2 regions of the Thauera mechernichensis genome follow, and region 2 is predicted to be linked to the other one. Evidence: predicted binding sites of a transcription regulator. Region 2 holds the regulator's gene; the other holds the start of a gene.
The links. The regulator FNR, encoded in region 2, switches genes on or off when oxygen is low (the NO sensors DNR and NnrR bind a similar motif). The targets are predictions, from matches to a motif close to TTGANCTAGNTCAA.

Region 1: ubiU (ubiquinone anaerobic biosynthesis protein UbiU) is a predicted target of FNR. The motif match lies at 7,180-7,193, and genes of this name have one in related genera.

What each region holds. Positions count from the first base shown of each region.
Region 1 is NZ_JARQZE010000003.1:176,556-188,034, reverse strand. Features, by position in the region: gene P7F68_RS05875 (RNA polymerase factor sigma-54) at 1-101, opposite strand, end outside; gene lptB (LPS export ABC transporter ATP-binding protein) at 124-846, opposite strand; gene recX (recombination regulator RecX) at 833-1,282, opposite strand; gene recA (recombinase RecA) at 1,299-2,330, opposite strand; gene pncC (nicotinamide-nucleotide amidase) at 2,473-2,961, opposite strand; gene P7F68_RS05850 (phosphatidylglycerophosphatase A family protein) at 2,966-3,448, opposite strand; gene thiL (thiamine-phosphate kinase) at 3,528-4,487, opposite strand; gene ubiT (ubiquinone anaerobic biosynthesis accessory factor UbiT) at 4,569-5,105, opposite strand; gene P7F68_RS05835 (U32 family peptidase) at 5,137-6,048, opposite strand; gene ubiU (ubiquinone anaerobic biosynthesis protein UbiU) at 6,103-7,119, opposite strand; gene pomA (flagellar motor protein PomA) at 7,324-8,082, shown strand; gene P7F68_RS05820 (flagellar motor protein MotB) at 8,093-8,986, shown strand; gene P7F68_RS05815 (hypothetical protein) at 9,011-10,696, opposite strand; gene P7F68_RS05810 (high affinity choline transporter 1) at 10,743-11,479, opposite strand, start outside.
Region 2 is NZ_JARQZE010000001.1:9,369-20,847, reverse strand. Features, by position in the region: gene P7F68_RS00115 (PHA/PHB synthase family protein) at 1-791, shown strand, start outside; gene P7F68_RS00110 (Crp/Fnr family transcriptional regulator) at 815-1,498, opposite strand; gene P7F68_RS00105 (SirB2 family protein) at 1,597-1,977, shown strand; gene fnr (fumarate/nitrate reduction transcriptional regulator Fnr) at 2,011-2,751, opposite strand; gene hemN (oxygen-independent coproporphyrinogen III oxidase) at 2,901-4,292, shown strand; gene P7F68_RS00090 (sulfite exporter TauE/SafE family protein) at 4,395-5,105, shown strand; gene P7F68_RS00085 (heavy-metal-associated domain-containing protein) at 5,153-5,362, shown strand; gene ppa (inorganic diphosphatase) at 5,446-5,973, shown strand; gene pyk (pyruvate kinase) at 6,041-7,459, opposite strand; gene P7F68_RS00070 (GlcG/HbpS family heme-binding protein) at 7,456-7,890, opposite strand; gene P7F68_RS00065 (DUF3830 family protein) at 7,973-8,395, opposite strand; gene P7F68_RS00060 (2-hydroxy-3-oxopropionate reductase) at 8,517-9,401, opposite strand; gene hyi (hydroxypyruvate isomerase) at 9,472-10,251, opposite strand; gene gcl (glyoxylate carboligase) at 10,310-11,479, opposite strand, start outside.

The sequences.
Region 1 (11,479 bases), on a different contig from region 2:
TTCAGCTCGATGGTCGACAGCTGCAGCAGCTTGATCGACTGCTGCAGCTGCGGCGTCAGGGTAAGGTGCTGGGAGAGCTTGAGCTGGAGGCTTGGTTTCATCGCTGTCGACGCGCGCGCGGATTCACAGGCGGAAATGCTCGCCCAGGTAAACCTGGCGCACCCTTTCGTTGTCGATGATCTCGGCCGGTTCGCCGCTTGCCAGTACCCGGCCCTCGCTGATGATGTACGCACGATCGCAGATGCCGAGCGTCTCGCGCACGTTGTGGTCCGTGATCAGCACGCCGATGCCGCGCTCCTTGAGGAAGCGGATGATCTTCTGGATGTCGATGACCGCGATCGGGTCGACCCCTGCGAAGGGTTCGTCGAGGAGGATCAGGCGCGGGTCGGTTGCAAGTGCGCGCGCGATCTCGCAACGTCGGCGCTCGCCGCCGGAGAGTGAGACGGCGGTGTTGTCGCGCAGGTGGTTGATGCCAAGCTCGAGCAGCAGTTCGTCGAGCCGGGTCTTCACCTGGTGCGCATCGAGCCCCTGGAGCTCGAGCACGGCACGGATGTTTTCGGCCACGGTGAGCTTGCGGAAGACGCTCATCTCCTGCGGCAGGTAGGACAGGCCCAGACGCGCACGGGCGTGGATCGGCAGGTGGGTGAGGTCGGTGCCGTCGAGGTTGATCTGGCCGCCGTCGGCACGGACCAAGCCTACGATCATGTAGAAACAGGTGGTCTTGCCGGCGCCGTTGGGGCCGAGCAGGCCGACGACCTCGCCCGAACCGACCTCGAAGCCGACGTCGTGGACCACGGTGCGCGCCTTGTAGCGCTTTTGCAGGCTGGAGACCTTAAGCAGACTCATCGCGGGGTTCTTTCAGCAGCTTGCGGATCAGTTCGGGTGCAAAGCCGCGGGTTTGCAGGAAACGGGCCTGGCGCGCCCATTCGCGCGCATCCGCCGGGGCCGCCTGGAAGCGGCTGCGCAGCACTGCGCGGGCACGCTCCAGTTCCGATTCTACGCACTCCGTGGCGAGTGTTGCCTCGATCAGTTCACGGTCGATCCCGCGCCGCGTCAGCTCGCTGCGCAGGCGGCTGCCGCCGAAGCGGTTGGCACGGGTGCGCACGTAGGCTTCGGCGTAGCGGCTGTCGGACTGCAGGCCGAGCTCGCCCATGCGCTCGATCACTGCCTGCACCTCGTCGGCCTCGCCGTGGGCGGCCAGCTTGCGCGCCAGCTCCGCGCGCGAGTGGTCGCGGCGGGCAAGATGGCGAAGCGCGCGTTCGCGCAGGCTGGGGGCGCCCATGGTGTCCTGGCTAGGCTCAGCTTTCCGTGGCCGTTGCCGGTGCCGCTGGCGGCAGTTCGGGCAGGCCGACGGCGACGCGGACCTTGTTTTCGATTTCGCGCGCAAGCGTCGGATTCGCACGCAGGAATTCGCGTGAGTTGTCCTTGCCCTGGCCGATCTTGTCGCCCTGGTAGGCATACCAGGCGCCGGACTTGTCGACGATCTTGTGTGTCACGCCCAGATCGATGATCTCGCCCTCGCGCGAGATGCCTTCGCCGTAGAGGATGTCGAAGTGGGCTTCCTTGAAGGGGGGCGAGACCTTGTTCTTGACGACCTTGACTCGGGTTTCGGAGCCGACCACCTCGTCGCCCTTCTTGATCGTGCCGGTGCGGCGGATGTCCATGCGCACGGAGGCATAGAACTTGAGTGCATTGCCGCCCGTGGTGGTCTCCGGGCTACCGAACATGACGCCGATCTTCATGCGGATCTGGTTGATGAAGATCACCAGCGTGTTGGTGCGCTTGATGTTGGCGGTGAGCTTGCGTAGCGCTTGCGACATCAGGCGCGCCTGCAGGCCGGGGAGCTGGTCGCCCATCTCGCCCTCGATCTCGGCCTTGGGGGTGAGCGCGGCGACCGAGTCGACGACGACCACGTCCACGCCGCCGGAGCGCACCAGCATGTCGGCGATCTCGAGCGCCTGCTCGCCGGTGTCGGGCTGCGAGATAAGCAGGTCCTGGATATTGACGCCAAGCTTCTCCGCGTAGCCGACGTCGAGCGCGTGCTCGGCGTCAATGAAGGCTGCCGTGCCGCCCAGCTTCTGCATCTCGGCGATCACCTGCAGGGTCAGCGTGGTCTTGCCCGAGGATTCCGGGCCGTAGATCTCGACGACCCGGCCGCGCGGCAGGCCACCGAGGCCGAGCGCGATGTCGAGGCCGAGCGAGCCGGTGGAGACGGTCTGGATGTCACGTTCGACGTTGCCGTCGCCCATGCGCATGATCGACCCTTTGCCGAACTGCTTTTCGATCTGGGAGAGCGCGGCGGCGAGGGCCTTGGCCTTGTTGTCGTCCATGGAGGTGCGTCCTGTGTGATTGGCGGATTATGGCACAAAGATTGCAGGCATGCGGACGGCCGCGCCTGATGCCGCTAGTTTAAGACGTGTATGGAAATACAGCAAACGGCGGAGTTGCTGAAGCGGACGGGGCAGGCTCGCGTCAGTGCGTCAGTGCAAGTACGCCCTGCAGTGCGCGGATCACGGTCTGTCTGCGCACGGCGCGACGATCGCCGGCGAATTGCAGGGTCAGGGCGCTTTGCTCGCCGGCGCGCAAGGCCCAGCCGATGCACACCGTGCCCACGGGCTTGGCCGGGCTGCCGCCGCTGGGGCCGGCAATGCCGGATACGGCGACGGCGACCGTGGCGATGCTGCGATCAAGTGCCCCGGCGGCCATCTCGCGAACGGTGGCCTCGCTGACCGCACCTTGGGTTGCGAGGGTGTGGGCGGATACGCCCAGCATGTCGATCTTGGCTTCGTTGGAGTAGGTGACGAAGCCGCGGTCGAACCAGGCCGAGCTGCCGCCGATCGCGGTAACGGCCTCTGCGATCCAGCCGCCGGTGCAGGACTCGGCGGTCGCCAACCGCCATCCGCGTGCGCCGAGCGCCTGGCCGACCTGTTGGGCGAGGGTGTCGAGTTCGGTGTCGGTCATGGCTTTACGCGCCGACGATGGCAACCAGGATGGCGAGTGCGAGCAGGGTATAGCCGGCCGCGACCAGGTCGTCGAACATCACCCCGAAGCCGCCCTTGAAACTGCGATCGGCCCAGCGTACGGGGGGCGGCTTGACGATGTCGAAGAAGCGGAACAAGGCCACCGCGACCGCCTGCCAGAGCAGGGTTGGCGGCGTGAAGGCCAGCACCAGCCAGGTGGCGACCATTTCGTCCCACACGATACCGCCGTGGTCGGGCACGCCGAGTGCGCGCCCCGTGCGCTCGGCGGCCAGTACGCCGGCGATGAACAGGGCTGCGAGCAGGGCAAGGAAGACGAACTCGGACAGTGGGACGCGGATCAGCGGGTAAAGCGCCCATGCGAGCAGCGTGCCCATGGTTCCCGGCGCCCAGGGCGACAGGCCGGAGCCGAAACCCAGCGAAATGAAGTGGGCGGGGTGGCTCATCATCAGGCGAAGAGTGGGGCGCATCTCGTGATCCGATCTGTGTTGTTCGACGCGTGCCTGCGTACCAGGAGGGATTGATTCGGGCGAAATGGTTCGCAGTGCATCAGGCAAAGTGATCGTAGCCGTTGGGCGCGAGGGGGGCCAGCGTGCCGTCGGCTTCGCGCATGTGGATGCTGCCGCTATCAGCGGTGAGGCTGCCGATGCGGTGCACGGGCAACTCGAGCTTTGTGGCGAGCGCCCGTACGGTGTCACGTCGCGCAGCGGGGGCGCAGAAAAGCAGTTCGTAGTCGTCGCCCCCTGCGAGCAGGCAGTGTCTGCACAAGACCGGGTCGGCGCCGGTTGCAAGCAGGCGGGCGAGCGGCAGCGCCGCGGTTTCGATCAGCGCACCGGTGTGCGAGCGTTCCAGAATGTGGCGAAGATCGCCGAGCAGGCCGTCGGAGACGTCCAGCATGGCACTGGCCACGCCGCGCAGCGCGCGGCCGAGGGCGAGCCGGGGTTGTGGGCGTTGCAGTGCGGCGATGCAGGCGCGCCGGCCGTCGGCGTCGAGCCTGGTCCGCCCTTGCAGGGCGGCGAGCCCGAGTGCAGCCAGGCCGGGCTGGCCCGATACCCACAGGTCGTCACCGGCGCGACCGCCGTCGCGGGTGACGGCCTCGCCGGCGGCCGTCTCGCCAATGATGGTTACCGACAGCGTGAGCGGCCCGCGTGTGGTGTCGCCACCGGCGAGGTCCACGCCATGCGCATCGGCACAGGCGAAGAAGCCGCGCGCGAAAGCCTCGATCCAGGCTTCGTCGGCAGCTGGCAGGGACAGCGCAAGGAAGGCCCAGCGCGGTTCCGCGCCCATCGCTGCGATGTCGGAGACGTTCACCGCCAGGGTCTTCCAGCCGAGATCTTCGGGGTCGGTGTCGGCGAAAAAATGGGTGCCCGACACGAGCATGTCGGTCGATACGGCGAGCTGCATGCCTGTGCGCGGCTGCAGCAAGGCGGCATCATCGCCGACGGCGAGCGCGGTGTGCCGTGTGGCGCGAGTGAAGTGACGCTGAATGAGGTCGAATTCGGAAGGCATGACGCGAAGTGAGGCGGCTGCCCGCATGCGGGCGGGCGCCAAGCTTAGCGCACAAGTGCGCTGCGCGCGCCGTTGCCGGGCTCAGCGTGCGCGCAGACCCAGGCGCGCCTTCAGACTGTCCCAGTCCACCGCGTCGAGCGTGTTCTTGACCAGCAGGCCGAGGTCGGTGTCGCCTTCCATGCGCAGGCGGCGGCTGAAGAACAGCGTGTCGGGATCTTCCTCGCGCAGTGCGAGCGCGATGAAGTCGCGCGTGGTGGCGGAGATCACCAGGTCCGGCTTGCGTCCCGCAGCTGGAACAGCGCGGCGGAAGCCGCGCTCGCCGAGGCCGAAATCGAGCGTGAGTCCGGCATCGAGCACGCGCATCTGCAGGTGGCGTCCGCCGAGCGGTGCCAGCGTGTCGCGCGGCAGGATGCGGCCGAGCGCGAGGTTGAGCGCTGCGATCAGGGCATGCGTCGGCGGCTGCTGCGGCAGGCGCGAGATCAGCCTGGCCAGTGCCGTTGGCACCGTGAAGTCCGGAATGCGGAAGTCTGCCAGGCTTTGGGCAATGCGCTGGCGCAGGCTGCCGGGCAGGAGTTCGGCAGGCAGGGGCGGGCGCGGCAGGGTGGGCAGGGCGGGCATGTGTGTACTCCGGGGAGGCGGGTGTGCTGGCTCAGGCCGCGACGTATTGTTCGGCACCGGCGCGGCCGTGCCAGAAGCCGTTGCAGGGCGCCTCGATCATCAGTGCGCGGCTTGCCGCGAGGGCTTCGGCGGGCGAACTCTGGGCATCGATGGTGGTGCGGAACAGTTCGACGATGGCGCGCGTGTTGGCGCCCTGTGGGCTGATGCGCAGGACTTCGGCGTTGCCACGTACCGCGGCGAGGTCGCCGAGCAGGTTATGCACCCGTGCCGACTGGGTCTGCACGCCGTTCAGGGTCAGGAAGGGTTCGCCTTCGCGGGTGCGCAGCGTGATGCCGTCCATGATCGACAGACAGCGGAACTCGCAGGTGTCCTTCTGCAGGTTGAAGTGGCGGGCGGTGAAGCAGCGCGCCGAATGCGCGAGCGGCAGGCGGCCGTAGGCGAAGACCTCGGTTTCGATCGGGGCTGCGAGCGCTTCGCGCACCTCGGCAAGCGCGGCACCCGACATCTCCGGGGCGACGGCCCAGCGCGTGGCGCCCGAGTCGATCATCAGCTGCAGCGTGTTCGGGTTGAAGATGTTCAGTGTGGGGCCAGCGACCCAGTCGGTGATGCCGGCCTCGGCGAGCAGTCGCACCGCGCCCATGTCGTTGGCCTCGACGCGGAAGCCGGTCTCGCCCTCGCTGTGCTGGCGCACGATGCGGCGCAGTACCTTGAGGTCGGATTCGGATTCGATCAGGCCCTGGGTGCTGATGACCACTTCCTTGCCGGCCGCGGCGAGCACCTTGCCGACCTCGAGCCAGTCGTCGAGGCGCAGTTCGTGGCGGCGCGAGCACACCGTCTCGCCCAGGTAGACGCTGTCGATCGGTGCTTCGACCATGTCGGCGTAGAAGTCGAGCACGCTCTGGTGCGGCCAGTAATAGAGCAGGGGGCCGAGGGCGAGTTTCATCGGGCGGGTCTCAGTTCGTTCGGGTGATGCGGTGCGAGGCGGCATGCGCGACGCTCACTTCCACGGGCGGTAGTAGGCGCCCAGCGTATGGCTCTGGCCTTCGGAGACCTTGTTGAGCTCGGCCATCCACGCCGGCAGCACTGCGAAGCCTTCGGTGCCGCCGGCCTTGAGCTTGTCGAGCGCGGCGCGCCACACCTTGGTGACCTGGGCGACATAGGCTGGACTGCGCTGGCGGCCTTCGATCTTGATCGCACGGATGCCGATGCGAGCGAGCTCGGGCAGCAGTTCGAGCGTGTTGAGGCTGGTCGGCTCCTCGAGCGCGTAGTAGGTCTCGTCGTTGACCTCGAAGCGGCCCTTGCACAGGGTCGGGTAGCCGGCGCGCTCACCGTCGGCGAAACGGTCGATGAGGATGCCGTTGAGGCGCGTCTCCATGCCGCGCGGCGTGTCTTCCCAGCGTACGTGCTTGCCCGGCGAGCAGGCGCCATTGCAGTTGGGTGACTCGCCGGTGGCGTAGGCCGACAGCGCACAGCGGCCCTCGACCATCACGCACAGGCCGCCGAAGCCGAAAACCTCGATCTCGACCGGTGTGTTGGCGACCACGCTCTCGACCTGGGCCATGGACAGCACGCGAGGCAGCACCGCGCGCTGGATGCCGAAGCGCTCATGGTAGTAGTTGATCGCTTCGTAGCTGGTGGCCGAGCCCTGCACCGACAGGTGCAGGCGCAACTGCGGATGCGTTCTGGCGGCGTAGGCCATCAGGCCAGGGTCGGCGAGGATCAGGGCATCGAGACCGAACTCCGCGGCGCGGTCGATGGCCTGCGTCCAGCTCGGCCAGTTGCCGGTCTGCGGATAGGTGTTGAGCGCGAGCAGCACCTTCTTGCCACGGGCGTGGGCGTAGGCGATGCCTTCGCGCATCTGCGGCGGGTCGAAGTTGAGGCCGGTGAAGTTGCGCGCGTTGGTGGCGTCCTTGAAGCCGAGATAGACGCAGTCTGCGCCGTGGTCGACGGCGGTTTTCAGGGCGGGGAGGCTGCCGGCTGGGCAGACGAGCTCGATCGTATTGGGTGCGGACATTGGCGGCCGGGCGGGCAGGGAAGAACCCGGGCACCATAGTGCGTGGTCGCGGAGGTGGCTTTGACGAGTGTCAAACGCCCGTTGTGCAGCATCGTGCGGTGCGCAAAAAAACCTTATGATTCGGGCCAATGACATTCGGCCGCGATGGCGTCTGCACAAAGTGGTGCAGGCGCGCATCGGTGTGCTCAACGCAATGGAGCGTGCGTGGATCTTGCAACACTGATCGGGCTGCTGGGCTCGCTGGGCATTGTCGTGTCGGCCATCGTGCTCGGTGCGTCGGCGATGATCTTCCTCAATGGACCATCCTTGCTCATCGTTGTCGGCGGCAGCCTGTTCGTCGTACTCAGCAAGTTCACGCTGCAGCAGTTCCTCGGCGCGTTCAAGGTGGCGGCGAAGGCGTTCAAGTTCCGCCTGCCCGACACCGAGGAGGTCATCAAGGAGGTGATGGAGGTCGCGCAGGTGGCGCGCAAGGAGGGCATGCTGGCGCTCGAGAGCCGGCCCTCTTCCATCCCTTTCTTCCAGCAGGGCATCCAGCTCATGATCGACGGCCAGGCACCCGAGACGGTGCGCGAGATCCTGCAGAAGGAGCGCCTTCTCACGCTCGAGCGCCATCGCTGGGGGGCAAAGGTGTTCAGCGCCATGGGTGACGTCGGCCCGGCGATGGGCATGATCGGGACCCTCATCGGCCTGGTGCAGATGCTGTCGAACATGGAAGACCCGAAGTCGATCGGCCCGGCGATGGCGGTGGCGCTGCTGACCACGCTGTATGGCGCGATGATGGCAACGATGATCTTCCTGCCCATGGCGGACAAGCTCAACCTGCGCATGACCGAGGAGGCACGCCTCAACGCGATGCTCATCGATGCGATCTCGGCGATCCAGAACGGCACCAATCCGCGCGTGATCGAGACCCTGCTCACGAGCTACCTGCCGCCCGCCAAGCGCAAGTCCGAAGGCGGCTGAGGGCGCGCACATGGACATGCCCGAGGAGGAGAAGGCCGGCATCCCCGCCTGGGTGATGACATTTGCCGACCTGATGTCGCTGCTCATGTGCTTTTTCGTGCTCCTGCTCTCGTTTGCCGAGATGGATGCGATGAAGTTCAAGCAGATCGCCGGCGAGCTCACCAAGGCCTTCGGTGTGCAGCGCGATGTGCCGGCGATCGAGTCGCCGATGGGGACGACGCCGATCTTCGACAAGTTCTCGCCGGGGCCGCCCAAGCCCACCCCGATAGATACCGTGCGGCAGGAGACCTCCAAGGAGGATCCCAAGCTCAAGACCTACACCTCCAACGCGAGCAACGAGGCGATGGTGCGCGAGGTGTCCGAGCGCCAGGTCAGCAAGAGTGCCGACGAGTTGCGCAAGACGCTCGAGAAGGAGCTCGGCCAGGGCACGCTCCAGCTCGACGAGGAGAGGAAGCGCATCGTCATCCGTATCGAGGAGCGCGGCGCCTTTCCGTCCGGCTCGGCTGACCTCGCGCCGGCATTTGCCGACGTGGCGCGCAGGATCGGCGAGTCGCTGGCCGATATCCCGGGGGAGATCGCGATCGAGGGGCATACCGACGACATCCCGATCAGCACTGCGCGTTTCCGCTCCAACTGGGATCTGTCGGCAGCGCGCGCCTCATCAGTGGCGAACGCGCTGCTCGCGACCAGCACCGTCGCGCCGGGACGGCTGCGTGTGCATGGCTTTGCCGAGACGCGTCCGCGGGTCGAGAACACGTCGGCAGCCCTACGCGCGCAGAACCGGCGGGTCGAGATCGTGATCGACATGTCCGGGCCGATCGAGGTGCTGGAGAACCGGGCGCGCCAGCTGATCGGTGGCGGCCATTCCGAGTTGCTGCCCTTCATGGGCTGGCAGGCGGAATAGCCCTATCGCCCTCCGAGGCCGGGCTCAGCGCCGCAGGGCCTGAGTCAGACGGGTGAACTCGGCGCCAAAGTGGCGAATCATGTGCTTGAATTCCGCATGGCGGTTGGCGTCGAGCACGGGGTCGGCGTCGCCGCCGTCGGCCCAGATCACGCCAACCGGACGATCACCGAGGTGGATGGCGCCAAGCAGGAAGCCCGCCGGTCGCACATGTGCGCGCAGGACCTCGGGGAGTTGGCGGCGACCGGCCGCGAGCCGTGTGCGGTCGATGCAGGTAGATCCCGCCGCGTGGCGGAACAGGCGTGCGAGCAGGTTGTCGTCACCCGCAGGCACCCAGAGGGCTTTCGCATTGTCCTCGGGGGCAAAACCGTAGGCGAAGTAGCAGCTCAGGCGGTCTGCGGCAGAGGCTTTCAGGAACAGCAGGCAGCGCGCAAGGCCAAGGCCTTGCTCGAGCGTGTGCGCCGTGTCGGCAAAGAACGCGCGCAGGTCGCGATAGCGGCCGTGCTGGCAGTTCTGCATGAAGGCCTCGATGATCTCGGTGACAGGCTCGCCGCCGATGCCGCCATGGGCCTTGGGCTGCGTCGCCTTGGGTGCTGCGCTTGAAGGCTCGTCCGCCTGTGTCTCGCCTTCTAGCCTCGTTGTCACCAGTCGGGTGCGGTCGTCGCCGGCGTGTTGTGAGCGAGCATGCCATCCGTCAGTGTGCGCGTCGCTGTCAGCCGGTCGCGCGGCCGCTCGGCTTGCGGGCATCGGCGCGCCGGGGCTGCGCGGTGGCGGTGGCGGCCAGAAAAAGCGCTCGCATGCGACCGGGCGATGGTCGATGAACGCAGCGGCATGGCTGATGCTTACTGCGACGCGACGCGTGCTTGCGACGATTTCGTCGAGTGGCAGGTTCGTCATCGCCGACGCAGCGTGCAGCAGTGTCGCGGTGTGGCCACCATACCAGTTGTCATGTGTCGCCCAGGCGATTAGGTGGGCAAGGACGGCATCCGCGCCGCGCTGGTGCAGATAGCGGGCGAGTGCGATCGGCAGCTCGGGGGCCATGCCCCCTTGCCAGGCGTAGCGGCCCGCGTGCGCAAGCATGGTGCCCGCCCTGTCCATGATCGTCGTCAGCGCCGGACTCGCCGGCAGGCCAAGATCCTGCAGGTGGGCGGCGTTCAGTTCGACGGGGGAGCAGCCCAGCAGTGCCTCCTCCACTCGCGCACGCCGCTCGCCGGCCGCGGCGCGCGCCTCGATCTCCTGGTGCAGTTCGGGGGCGGCGAGGGGGAGCTTCCAGCGCGCCACGCCGAGCAAAAGCGTCAGCCATTCGAGATACTCGGCATGCTCGCCGCCGTGGTGGTGCGCCCAGTCGGCCTGCAGGACACGGCCGAACTGGCTGGTTGCCATCGCCCGTACCGCCTCGTGCCGGGCAGCGGCGCTTGCATTCAGGCCCTGGTCGGCACACCGTCTGGCCAGGGCCTGGACCTTGTCGACGCCAAGCATGTTGAGCGCATGCTGAAGGCCTTGCACCTCGCCGTCGATGCGCGGTTCGCGGGCGGCGAGCAAGATGACCTCGAGCGCAAGCGGGATGTCGCCGTGCAGCATGGTGCGCAGCGTGTCCATGCCGATCCCGGGGTCGAGCAGGGTCTCGAGCGCCTGTGCTGTCGACAGCACAGGCATGCGCACGGCAGCCAGCTCGCGCCGCCAGTAGTCCAGCCCCTTGGCCGTGCCATTCATGACTGCCGCCCCCTTGGCCTGGCCTCAGGACGCGCTGGCCGTGGGGTCAACGCGCGGTGTGGTAGGTGCCTGCGGCGGCGCGATGACCACCGACCTGCGGCCTGTGGTGCGTCTTGGGTCCGATCAGGCCGCCGACCAGCATGCCGAGCGCGCTTGCCGCCAGGCCGTAGAGCTGGGGCTCGACGTCGCCCTCGGTGACGAAGATCTCCAGCAGCAGCCAGGTCGACAGGCCGAGGATGATGGCCAGCGCCGCCCCCAGGTTGTTGGCGCGCTTCCAGAACAGGCCGGCGGCCAGGGGCACGAAAGCGCCGGCCAGCGTCACGCGATAGGCGCTCTCGACCATGTGGTGGATGGTGGCCTCTGTGGTGGTGGCGTACCAGGTCACGAGGACGGTGAACACCACCACGGTGACCCGCGTGCTGAACAGGAAGGCGCGGTCGCTCATGCCCGGGATGAAGCCGCGCAGCACGTTCTCGGAGAAGGTCACCGAGGGCGCGAGCAGGGTGCCCGAGGCGGTGCTCATGATCACCGACAGCAGGGCGCCGAAGAAGATCACCTGGGCGAAGAAGGGCATGTGCTGGAGGATCAGCGTGGGCAGGATGAGCTGCGAGTCCTGCTCCATCAGGCGCTCGACCATGCCGGGGTCGATGATGTTGGCGGTATAGGCGAGGAACAGCGGCACCGCAGCAAAGAAGAAGTAGCTCACCCCCCCCAGTGTGGTCCCCCATACGGCGACGCGCTCGTTCTTTGACGAGTTGACACGCTGGAAGACGTCCTGCTGCG
Region 2 (11,479 bases):
TGGCGATGTACATGGCGTGGGCGAACCGGCGCTATGGTGAAGCCGAGATGCCGGTCGCCGACTGGACCTTGTTTACGACGCTGGTCGACTTCCACAAACCAGGCGACATCGAGGTCTTCATCGATGAGAGCAGCATCCGCTACCTGACCGAGCAGATGGCTCGCAAGGGCTACCTGGACGGCAAGGAGATGGCCGCCTCATTCAGGCTGCTGCGCTCCAACAGCCTGATCTGGCATTACGTCGTGCATGGCTGGCTGTACGGAGAGTCACCGCCGCCATTCGACGTGCTGTTCTGGAACATGGATACCACCCGCATGCCGTACCGCATGCATGCCTGGTATTTGCGCGAACTCTACCTGCACAACAAGTTGATCCAGCCAGGGGCCTTGCAGGTCGCCGGTGAGGCGCTCGACCTCGCGGCCGTTTCGCAGCCGCTCTATGCGGTTGCGGCCGAGGACGATCACATCGCGCCGTGGCTGCAAACCTTCAAAGTGGTGCATCACGTTGGCGGACCGGTGCGGCAGGTATTGTCGAGCTCCGGGCATATCCTGGGCATCGTCAATCCCGTCGTCGATCCGCCCAAGCGCCACTACTGGGTCGAGGCCAGCACACGCGACGATACGCCGGAAGCCTGGCGTCAGCGCGCCAAGCGTTGCGAGGGGAGTTGGTGGGAAGATTGGATGCGCTGGCTCAAGCCACGCTGCGGCGCGCTCGTGGCGGCGCGCCCGGTGTCGACCGAGGCTTTTCCCGCGCTTGCCGATGCGCCAGGGCAGTACGTGCTCGAGCCCTGAACGGCTACCGTGCTGCAACGGCCTCAGGCGTTGTGCCGTGCCAGGCGTGCAGGGTCGTGCAAGGTGATGCGCTTGCCCTGCACGCTGATCAGGCCTGCTTCGCTGAGGTCATGGAAGATTCGCGACAGCGTCTCGGGGGTCAGGTTGAGGCGCGAGGCGATCACCTGCTTGCTGGTGGGAAGCGCAATCTCGCATGGCGTGTCGCTGTCCGCCACCTGCAGCAGGTAGCCGATGACGCGCTGCATGCTCGAGCGCAGCGAGTAGGTTTCGACGTCCTGGATCAGGCTGTGCAGACGAATCGCCATGCCGGCCAGCAGTTTGTGAGCGAAGGTTGAATCCTGGTCGATGAGTTCGGTCACGACCGCCTGGCCGACATGGATCAGCACCGTGTCGCACAAGGCCTCCGCAAAGACCGGGTAGGGGTGGTTCATGAACATCACCGCCTCGCCGAAGCTCTGCATCGCACCCACGATCTCGACCACCTTCTCGGTGCCCTGTGGCGACGAGAAGGCCAGCTTGATCTGGCCCGATACGACGAAATAGAAGCCGTGGGGCTGGTCGCCGCGCTGGAACAGCACTTCGCCCCTGCCGACATGCCGATCGCGGGTGTAGCGCGACACACGCTGGATATCCGACTCCGACAACTCACTGAACAGCGGGATGCGATGCAGCAGGGCAGGGATGTCGACATGGGGGTGCTGGGACATTGCTTTGGCTCCGGAACGATTCGTAATCTTACCCGAGACGGGCGACAATACCTGTCGCCCCGAGACCGGCAGCTTGCCAGCCCTTGCAAGGAGAAAGGATGTACTACGCGATCAAACACGTTCACGTCGTCTGCGTCGTGCTTAGCGCAGCGGGTTTCCTGCTGCGCGGCATGTGGATGCTGACGGGCAATTCGATGCTCTCGCACCGGCTCACCCGTGTGTTGCCGCACATCATCGACAGCCTGCTGCTGCTGTCAGCGATCACGCTGGCGGTCATGATCGCGCAGTACCCGTTTGCCGCCGACTGGGTGACCGCCAAGGTCGGTGGCCTGGTTGCATACGTGCTGCTTGGCACGCTTGCACTCAAGCGCGGCCCGACCAAGCCGGTGCGTGCGGGCGCCTTTGCGGCCGCCCTGTCCGTGTACGTATGGATCGTGTCGGTCGCCTTCACCAAGAATCCCGCAGGCTTCCTTGCCTGAACAATGGCGGCCGTCGAGGCGGGGCGGCCAGCGTCAGCGCGCGCCGTGCTGGTGCTGGATCAGGCGCTTGAGCCCGGTGGGATCGAGCAACTGCACGTGCTTCTGTTGCACCGAGATCAGCCCTTCGTCCTGGAAGCGGGAGAAAGCGCGAGACACCGTCTCGAGCTTGAGCCCCAGGTAGGAACCGATCTCCTCGCGCGTCATGCGCAGGTGGAATTCCTGCGCCGAGAAGCCACGCGCATTGAAGCGCTGCGACATGTTGAGAAGGAACGCCGCCAGCCGTTCCTCGGCGCGCATCGAACCGAGGAGCATCATCACGCCGTGGTCGCGCACGATCTCGCGGCTCATCACCTTGTGGAACTGCAGTTGCAGGCCTTCCACTTCGTGTGACATCTGCTCGAGCTTGTCATAGGCGATCACGCAGACCTCGCTGTCCTCGAGGGCGATCGCATTGCAGGTATGCGACTCTGCACTGATGCCGTCGAGGCCGAGAATCTCTCCGGTCATCTGGAAGCCGGTCACCTGATCGCGGCCGTCTTCGAGCAGCACGTCGGTCTTGAACGAACCGGCGCGGATGGCGTAGATCGCCTCGAACGGATCGCCCGCACGATACAGGCTTTGCTGGCGCTTGACCTTGCGCCGCGCGCCAACGAGTTCGTCCAGGCGGTTCAACTCGCTGTCGGACATCCCGAAGGGCAGGCACAACTCGACCAGGTTGCACTGCGAACAGGCAGACTTGAGCCCGTTCACGGTAATTGGCACGCTCGCCCTCATCTGCACGATAATCCTGCTTCCCCGACAAAAGACGCCAGACCTGGCTCAGGAGTGGTTCGATCGGGCAACACATCACGCCCGTTGACCCACGTCAACCAAAAAAACGCGGCGATCTGCCATTGTTTGGCACACACTGCCGCAGCAAGATCATGACAAGCCAGAACCAACTCATCTTCGATCCGCAACTCATCCGCCGATTCGACATCAACGGACCGCGCTACACGTCCTATCCGACAGCGGACCGCTTCGTCGAGGCCTTCAACGCCGATGCGCTCAAGGCCTGGCTCGCAAAAAGGGCGGTCGGCGGCGTCAGCAAACCGCTCTCATTATACTTCCACATCCCCTTCTGTAACACGATCTGCTATTACTGTGCCTGCAACAAGATCATCACCAAGGATCATGGGCGCTCGGCCAAGTATCTGAAATACCTGGCCAAGGAGATCGCGATGCAGGCGGAATGCCTGGAGGGCAGCCGCCAGGTCACGCAGCTCCACCTCGGTGGGGGAACGCCGACCTTCCTGTCGCATGACGAGATGCGCGAGCTCATGGCCGCGGTGCGCGAACACTTCACGCTCGTTCCCAATGGCGAATACTCGATCGAGGTCGACCCGCGCAAGGTCGACTTCGACACCGTGAAACTGCTCGCCGAGCTTGGGTTCAACCGCATGAGCGTTGGCGTGCAGGACTTCGCCGAAGATGTGCAGGCGGCGGTAAACCGCATCCAGAGCTATGACGAGACCAAGCTCGTCATCGACGCGGCACGTGCCACGGGCTTCAAGTCCGTGAGCATGGACCTGATCTACGGTCTGCCCAAGCAGAACGTGATCAGCTTCAACCGTACCCTCGAGCAGGTGCTGGAGATCTCGCCCGATCGCATCTCTCTCTACAGCTATGCCCACCTGCCGGGCCTGTTCAAGCCGCAGCGCCGCATCAACAGCGGCGACATGCCCACTGCAGACACCAAGCTGCAGTTGCTGCAGCTCGGCATCCGTCGCCTTACCGAGGCCGGCTACGTCTATATCGGCATGGACCACTTCGCCAAGCCGGATGACGAACTCACCGTTGCTCAGCGCCAGGGCCGTCTGCACCGCAACTTCCAGGGCTACTCCACCCAGGCCGAGTGCGATCTGCTTGCCTTCGGCGTATCGGCAATCGGCAAGATCGGTCCGGTGTACGCGCAGAACGTCAAGACGCTCGACGAGTACTACGATGCGCTCGACCGTGACGAGCTGCCGGTCCTGCGTGGCATCGAACTTACCGCCGACGACCTGTTGCGGCGTTCGATCATCCAGGCGCTGATGTGCCACTTCGAGCTGTCCATGCAGTCGATCGAGATCGCCCACCTGATCGACTTCCGCTCCTATTTCGCCGAGGAACTTGCCGACCTGCAGGAGATGCAGAAGGCCGGGCTGGTGAAGATCGAGGGCGACTGGATCAGCGTCGAGCCTGCTGGTCGCCTGCTGGTGCGCGGTGTCGCCATGGTGTTCGACCGCTATCTGCGCGCAGACCGTGAGCGCGCGCGCTACTCCAGGGTGATCTGAGTCACGCGATCGCGAGGGCGGGGCGATTTGTCGCATGCGGTTGCGGGCGTGCAGGCGTAAAATGCGTTTTTGCCTCGCGCCGCACCGGATCGCTCTTCCCCCATGCCCGAAACAGGTTACCTGGCCGTCTTCCTGATCGGCCTGCTCGGCGGCACTCACTGCGTGTCGATGTGTGGCGGCATCGTCGGCGCCCTCACCATGCAGGTTCAGGTGCCCGGCGGGAAGCCGCAGTGGCCGCTGCACCTCGCCTATAACCTGGGGCGGATCGGCACCTATACCGCGCTCGGCGCCGCGGTGGGCTTTATCGGTTCGGTCGGCATGCTGTACGACGGCATGCTGCCGGTGCAGATGACGCTCTATGTGCTGGCCAACCTGATGCTGGTTGCACTCGGCCTTTACCTCACCGGTTTTACCCGCCCGCTTGCGCCGTTCGAGCGCGCCGGCCATGTGCTGTGGCGGCGCATCCAGCCGGCGACACGTCGTTTCCTGCCAGCGCGGTCGCCCAGGCAGGCCTTGCCGCTTGGCATGCTGTGGGGCTTCATCCCCTGCGGACTCACATACTCCATTCTGGCCACTGCGCTCGTCACCGGTTCGGGTGTGCGCGGCGCCGGGCTCATGCTCGCCTTCGGTCTTGGGACGCTCCCCAACCTGCTGCTGGCCGGCATGCTGTTCAAGCGTTTCCGCGACTTCACCCGCAATCGCAAGGTGCGCATCGCTTCGGGGCTGCTCGTGCTTGGCTTCGGGCTGTTCGGCCTCTACCACGCGCCCACGCTCGGCGGCGACCTGTGGAGCGGCGTGGTGTGCATTACCTGAGGCCCTGGCGCGGCGGGCCGTCAATCAATGATGAGGAGAAGTGCTGCATGAGCGAAGTGACGATCAAGGTCGAAGGCATGAGCTGCGGCGGCTGCGTCAGGAACGTGACCGGTGTGCTCAAGGGCATTGCCGGTGTCGAGGACGTGCAGGTGTCCCTCGAACAGGGCAGTGCGACCGTGCGCTTCGATCCAGCGCAGGTTTCGGTCGACGCCATGCGTGCAGCGGTGGAGGATGCCGGGTTCGATGCGCCGGCCTGAGCGTGGCCGGTGGGTGTGGTGCAGTGCAAGACATTGTGGTTTCCCCCTATAATCCGCGCACAATTTTTCCACGGGAGGGATGTATGGGTTTCGATCTGGTCAGCGCCGGCAAGGACGTGCCGAACGACATCAACGTCATCATCGAGATCTCCGCTCAGGGTGATCCGATCAAGTTCGAGGTGGACAAGGACAGCGGCGCCGTCTTCGTCGATCGCTTCATGGGTACCTCGATGCGTTACCCGCTCAACTACGGCTATGTGCCGCACACCATCGCTGGCGACGGTGACCCGGTGGACGTGCTGGTCGTCACCCCGTTCCCGCTCGCGCCCGGCGTCGTGATCCGCTGCCGCCCGGTCGGCGTGCTGAAGATGGAAGACGATGGCGGCGTCGATGCCAAGGTCGTCGCCGTGCCGGTGTCTAAGCTGACCCCGCTGTACGACAAGGTGCAGAGCACCGACGATCTGCCCGAGCTGCTGATGAAGCAGACCGTGCACTTCTTCGAGCACTACAAGGACCTCGAGCCCGGCAAGTGGGTCAAGATCCTGGGCTGGGGCACGGTCGAGGAAGCCAAGCAGGAGATCGTCAACGGCTTGGCCGCAGGCAAGAAGTAAGCTGCCTCGCAGTACTGATGAAAAAGGCCGCGGTCACCCGCGGCTTTTTTCATGCTGCGTGCGGTGCTCAGTCGGGAATGCGGGCGATATGCAGCAGGTTGGTGCTACCGCTACGCCCGAACGGCAGACCCGCAATCACCACCACCACGTCGCCGGGGGCCGCGAAGTCGTGCGCCACCGCTGCGCTGGCGGCATGGTCCACCATCTCGGCGACGTCGTGTACTTCCTCGAAGGGCACCGCGTGCACGCCCCACACCAGAGCCAGGCGTCGTGCCGTACCGACATGCGGCGTCAGTGCCAGGATCGGGGTGGCAGGGCGCTCGCGGCTGGCGCGCAGGCTGCTGAAGCCGGTCGTCGTGTAGGCCACCGTGGCAGCGGGCTCGAGCAGTCCGGCCACGCGTCGCAGCGCGCAGCAGATCGCGTCCGGGGTGTTGGCCGCGGCGGGCGTGTGGCTCGCCTCCAGCCCGCTGCGCCAGGCCGGGTCGTGCTCCACCTCGCAGATGATGCGGTGCATGATCGATACCGCCTCGACCGGATACTGGCCGGAGGCGGATTCGGCCGACAGCATCACCGCATCGGCGCCGTCATAGATCGCCGTTGCCACGTCCGAGGCTTCTGCGCGGGTCGGTACCGGCGCACCGATCATCGACTCCAGCATCTGCGTCGCGACCACAACCGGGCGGCCAGCGGCACGAGCAGCGCGTACGATGCGCCTTTGCAGCACCGGCACCTGCTGCGGTGGCATCTCGACGCCAAGGTCGCCGCGCGCGACCATGATGCCGTCGGCCAGGGCGACGATGGGCTCGAGCTGCTCGATGGCGGCCGGCTTCTCCAGCTTGGCCATGATCCAGGCCTGGTCGCCGATGATCTCTCGCGCCTCGCGGATGTCCTCCGGGCGTTGCACGAAGGACAGTGCCACCCAGTCCACCCCGAGCGCCAGGCCGAAGTCGAGGTCGGCCCGATCCTTTGCAGTGAGTGGCGAGATCGGAAGCACCACGCCGGGCACGTTGACGCCCTTGCGATCGGACAACACGCCGCCCACCAGCACGGTGGTATCGGCGAAGTCGGCACCGAAGGCGTCCACCCGCAAGCGCAGCTTGCCGTCGTCCAGCAGCAGTTCGGTGCCCGTCTCGAGCGCGGCGAAGATCTCGGGGTGGGGCAGGTTGACGCGTACGGCGTCGCCCGCCGTCGGGTCGAGGTCAAGCCGGAAGCGCGCGCCCGGGCCGAGTGTCACCCGGCCTTCGGCGAAGCGACCGACACGCAGCTTTGGCCCCTGCAGATCCATCAGCACGCCGATCGGGCGGCCGAGCTCGTGCTCGACCTCGCGGATCTGCTTCATCCGCTCGGCATGGTCCTCGTGGCTGCCATGGCTGAAGTTCAGGCGGAACACGTCCGCGCCGGCCAGCGCCAGTTCACGGATGCGCTCGCGACTGGCGCTGGCCGGGCCCAGCGTGGCGAGGATGCGGGCACTACGTTCGCGTTTCATGCGGTTTTCTCCAGGGTGGCGGGCTCGGCGCGGATTGCAAGTGCAGCGACGCCGGCACGGGCGACCTGTGCGTCCTCGCCGGCCTTGACCCCGGAAACACCGACTGCGCCGATCACGCTGCCGTCCACCAGGATGGGTTCGCCGCCTTCGAGTGGCACCACCGGCATTGCCAGCGCCGCGTAGCGGCCGTTATTGACCATCTCTTCGAAGGCCTTGCTGGGCTTGCCGCTGAGCACGCTGGTGCGCGCCTTCTCGGGTGCCACCATTGCACTCATCAGCGGCGCGCCATCCATGCGCTGAAGCCACAGGGCATGCCCGCCGGCGTCGCAGATGGCAATGCTCACCGCCCAGCCGTGGGCGCGTGCCTCTGCCTCGGCCGCGGTGGCGATGGAGCGTGCATCCTCGAGGGTGAGGGCGTGGGTTGATCTCATAGTCGTTGTCTCTTGGTCGTTGCAGTCGAGCGCGATCATGCCCGCGCGCTTGGTGGCGCCTGGATGCCGGCGAGGCTCTCCGTCAGCGCTCTCCCAGGTCGGTGAAGCGGATCCACTGCGCGCCCTTCCACAGCACCGTCCGCCCCATCTCGTAGAGCTGGTCCATGCCCTCGACCACGGTCAGGAAGTGGTTGCCCGCGAGCTGGCCCATCTTGCTGGCGAAGCAGCTGCTGCCGTACGCGAACAGGATTTCGGTCTCGGAGAAGCCGCCGGGATAGAGCAGGATGTCACCGCGCGAAGGATGGCTGGTGTGGTTCTCGAAACCCAGGCCGGTATCGAACTCGCCCAGCGGCACCCATACGGCCTCGCCGCTCCAGCGCGAGTGGATCACCTGGTTCGAGAACGGCAGCAGGTCCAGGAAGGCGGCGCAGGTCTTGGGCGCGGCAGCTTCTTCCAGGCGGGCGACGAAGCGGAACGAGCCGACGTCGATGGCGAGGTGGCGCATCGGAATCTCCTTCGGTGGGTGGGTGGCACGTCGGGGATAACGTGCCACCCGGGTTACGCCGATCCGTGCCGGCGCTTTGTGATTATGGGCTGTAAGGGGTTGGGGGCGGACCGGCGAGCGCTTACTGCCCGATTTCGAAGTTGGCCATCTTCTCGAGCGCGCGCACCATCGCCGAGTGGTCCCACTTCGCGCCGCCGTGCGCGCTGCAGGCGTTGAACAGCTCCTGCGCGGTGGCGGTGTTGGGCAGCGACACGCCGAGCTGGCGGGCGGTGGTGAGCGCCAGGTTGAGGTCTTTCTGGTGCAGCTCGATGCGGAAGCCCGGGTCGAAGCTGCGCTTGACCATGCGTTCGCCATGCACTTCGAGGATGCGCGAATTGGCGAAGCCGCCCATCAGCGCCTGGCGCACCTTGGCCGGGTCGGCACCGGCCTTCGCGGCCAGCAGCAGGGCCTCGCCCACCGCCTCGATGTTGAGTGCGACGATGATCTGGTTGGCGACCTTGGTGATCTGGCCGTCGCCGTTGCCGCCGACCAGGGTGATGTTCTTGCCCATCAGTTCGAACAGCGGCCTGACCTTGTCGAATGCCGCCTCGCTGCCGCCGACCATGATGGTCAGGCTGGCTGCCTTGGCGCCGACCTCGCCGCCGGAGACCGGGGCGTCGAGGTATTCGCAGCCGAGCGCGTTGATGCGCTTGGCGAAGTCCTTGGTGGCAACCGGTGAGATCGAGCTCATGTCGACCACGATCTTGCCCGCCGACAAGCCGGCCGCGACGCCTTCCGGGTTGAACAGCGCGTCCTCGACGTGCGGGGTGTCGGGCACCATGGTGATGATGATGTCGGCCTTGCGTGCGACCTCAGCGCCGTTGGTGCAGGGCTGGGCGCCGGCTTCGAGGAGCACGGCGGGGGTGTCGCCACGGGTGTGGGTGAAGACGGTATGGCCGCCCTTGATGAGCTTGCCTGCCATGGGGGTGCCCATGATGCCGAGGCCGATGAAGCCAATGTTTGCCATGATCTTGTTTCCTGGATGTGATTGAAGCCGGGTCATTCTTTGCAGGAGCGCCGCAAGGCGCGAGCCTGTCTCAACCCGCGAGTGCCTGGATCCAGCCCAGCCCCTCGCGGGTGCCTGCGGCGGGCTTGTATTCGCAGCCGATCCAGCCGTCGTAGCCGAGCCGGTCGATGAAGCCGAACAGCCAGGCATAGTTGATCTCGCCGCTGCCGGGCTCGTTGCGGCCGGGGTTGTCGGCGATCTGCATGTGGGCGATCCGCGGCAGGTGCTTGGCGATCGTGTTGGCGAGTTCGCCCTCCATGCGCTGCATGTGATAGATGTCGTGCTGCAGGTACAGGTTGCTTGATCCGACTTCATCGATCAGTGCGATCGCCTGCGCCGTGCGGTTAAGGTAGAAGCCGGGGATGTCGAAGGTGTTGATCGGCTCGACCAGGAGGCGGATGCCGGCCTCTGCGAGCTTGCCAGCGGCAAAACGCAGGTTGGCGACGAAGGTCTCGTGCACCTTGCCCCTATCCACGCCGGCCGGCGCAATGCCAGCGAGACAGTTCAGTTGCCTGCAGCCGAGCGTGGTGGCGTAGTCGAGCGCACGGCCGACGCCGTCCTGGAACTCTCCGACCCGGTCCGGATGGCAGGCGATGCCGCGCTCGCCGCCTTCCCAGTTGCCGGCCGGCAGGTTGTGCAGGACCTGCACCAGGCGGTGCTTGTCCAGGCGCTCGGCAAGCGCGTCCTTGTCGAACGCATACGGGAAAAGGTACTCCACGCCCTTGAAGCCCGCTTCCGCGGCCGCCTCGAAGCGGTCGAGAAAGGGCACCTCGTTGAAGAGCATGGTCAGGTTGGCGTTGAACTTGGGCATGTCGTGTTCTCCGTGGTTCGCTTGCGCCCCGCGGCGGCGGGGCGGGGTGAGGCAGGGGTCAGTCGAGCATCGAGATCGCGGTCGGCGCATCCGCGCCCCTCTCGGCGAGTTCCTCGAACTCGTTGATGGCGTTGATCTCGGTACCCATCGAAATGTTGGTGACGCGCTCGAGGATGATCTCGACCACCACCGGCACGCGGTATGTCTCCATCCACTGCTGCGCCTTGGCGAAGGCGGGCTGGATCTCCTCCGGCGTGCGCACGCGGATCGCCTTGCAGCCCAGACCCTCGACCACGCCCACGTGATCGACGCCGTAGCCTTCGGTCTCCGGTGCGTTGATGTTCTCGAACGCGAGCTGCACACAGTAATCCATGTCGAAGCCGCGCTGCGACTGGCGGATCAGGCCGAGGTAGGCATTGTTCACCAGCACGTGGATGTAGGGCAGCTTGAACTGTGCGCCGACCGCCAGCTCCTCGATCATGAACTGAAAGTCGTAGTCGCCTGAGATCGCCACAACCTTGCGCTGCGGGTCGGCTGCGCACACCCCGAGCGCGGCCGGGATGGTCCAGCCGAGTGGGCCAGCCTGGCCGCAGTTGATCCAATTACGCGGCTTGTAGACATGAAGGAACTGCGCGGCGGCGATCTGCGACAGGCCGATCGTGCTGACGTAGCAGGTGTCCTGGCCGAAGACGCGGTTCATCTCCTCGTACACGCGCTGCGGCTTCATCGGCGTGTTGTCGAAATGCGTCTTGCGCTGCATCGTGCGCTTGCGCTGCTGACATTCGGCGGTCCAGGCGCTGCGGTCGGGGAGCTGGCCAGCAGCCTTCATCTCGCGCGCCACTTCGATCAGGCGGTCGAGTGCCGCGCCGGCGTCCGAGACGATGCCGTAGTCCGGCCCGAAGACACGACCGATCTGGGTCGGCTCGATGTCCACATGCACGAACTTGCGGCCCTCGGTATAGACCTCGACCGAGCCGGTGTGGCGGTTGGCCCAACGGTTGCCGATGCCGAACACGAAGTCGGACGCCAGCATGGTGGCGTTGCCGTAGCGATGTGCGGTCTGCAGGCCCACCATGCCGGCCATGAGCGGATGGTCGTCGGGGATCGTGCCCCAGCCCATCAGGGTCGGGATGACCGGCACGCCGGTGAGCTCGGCGAACGCCTGCAGCTTGGCGGCGGCGTTGGCGTTGATCACGCCGCCACCGGCGACGATCAGCGGGCGCGCGGC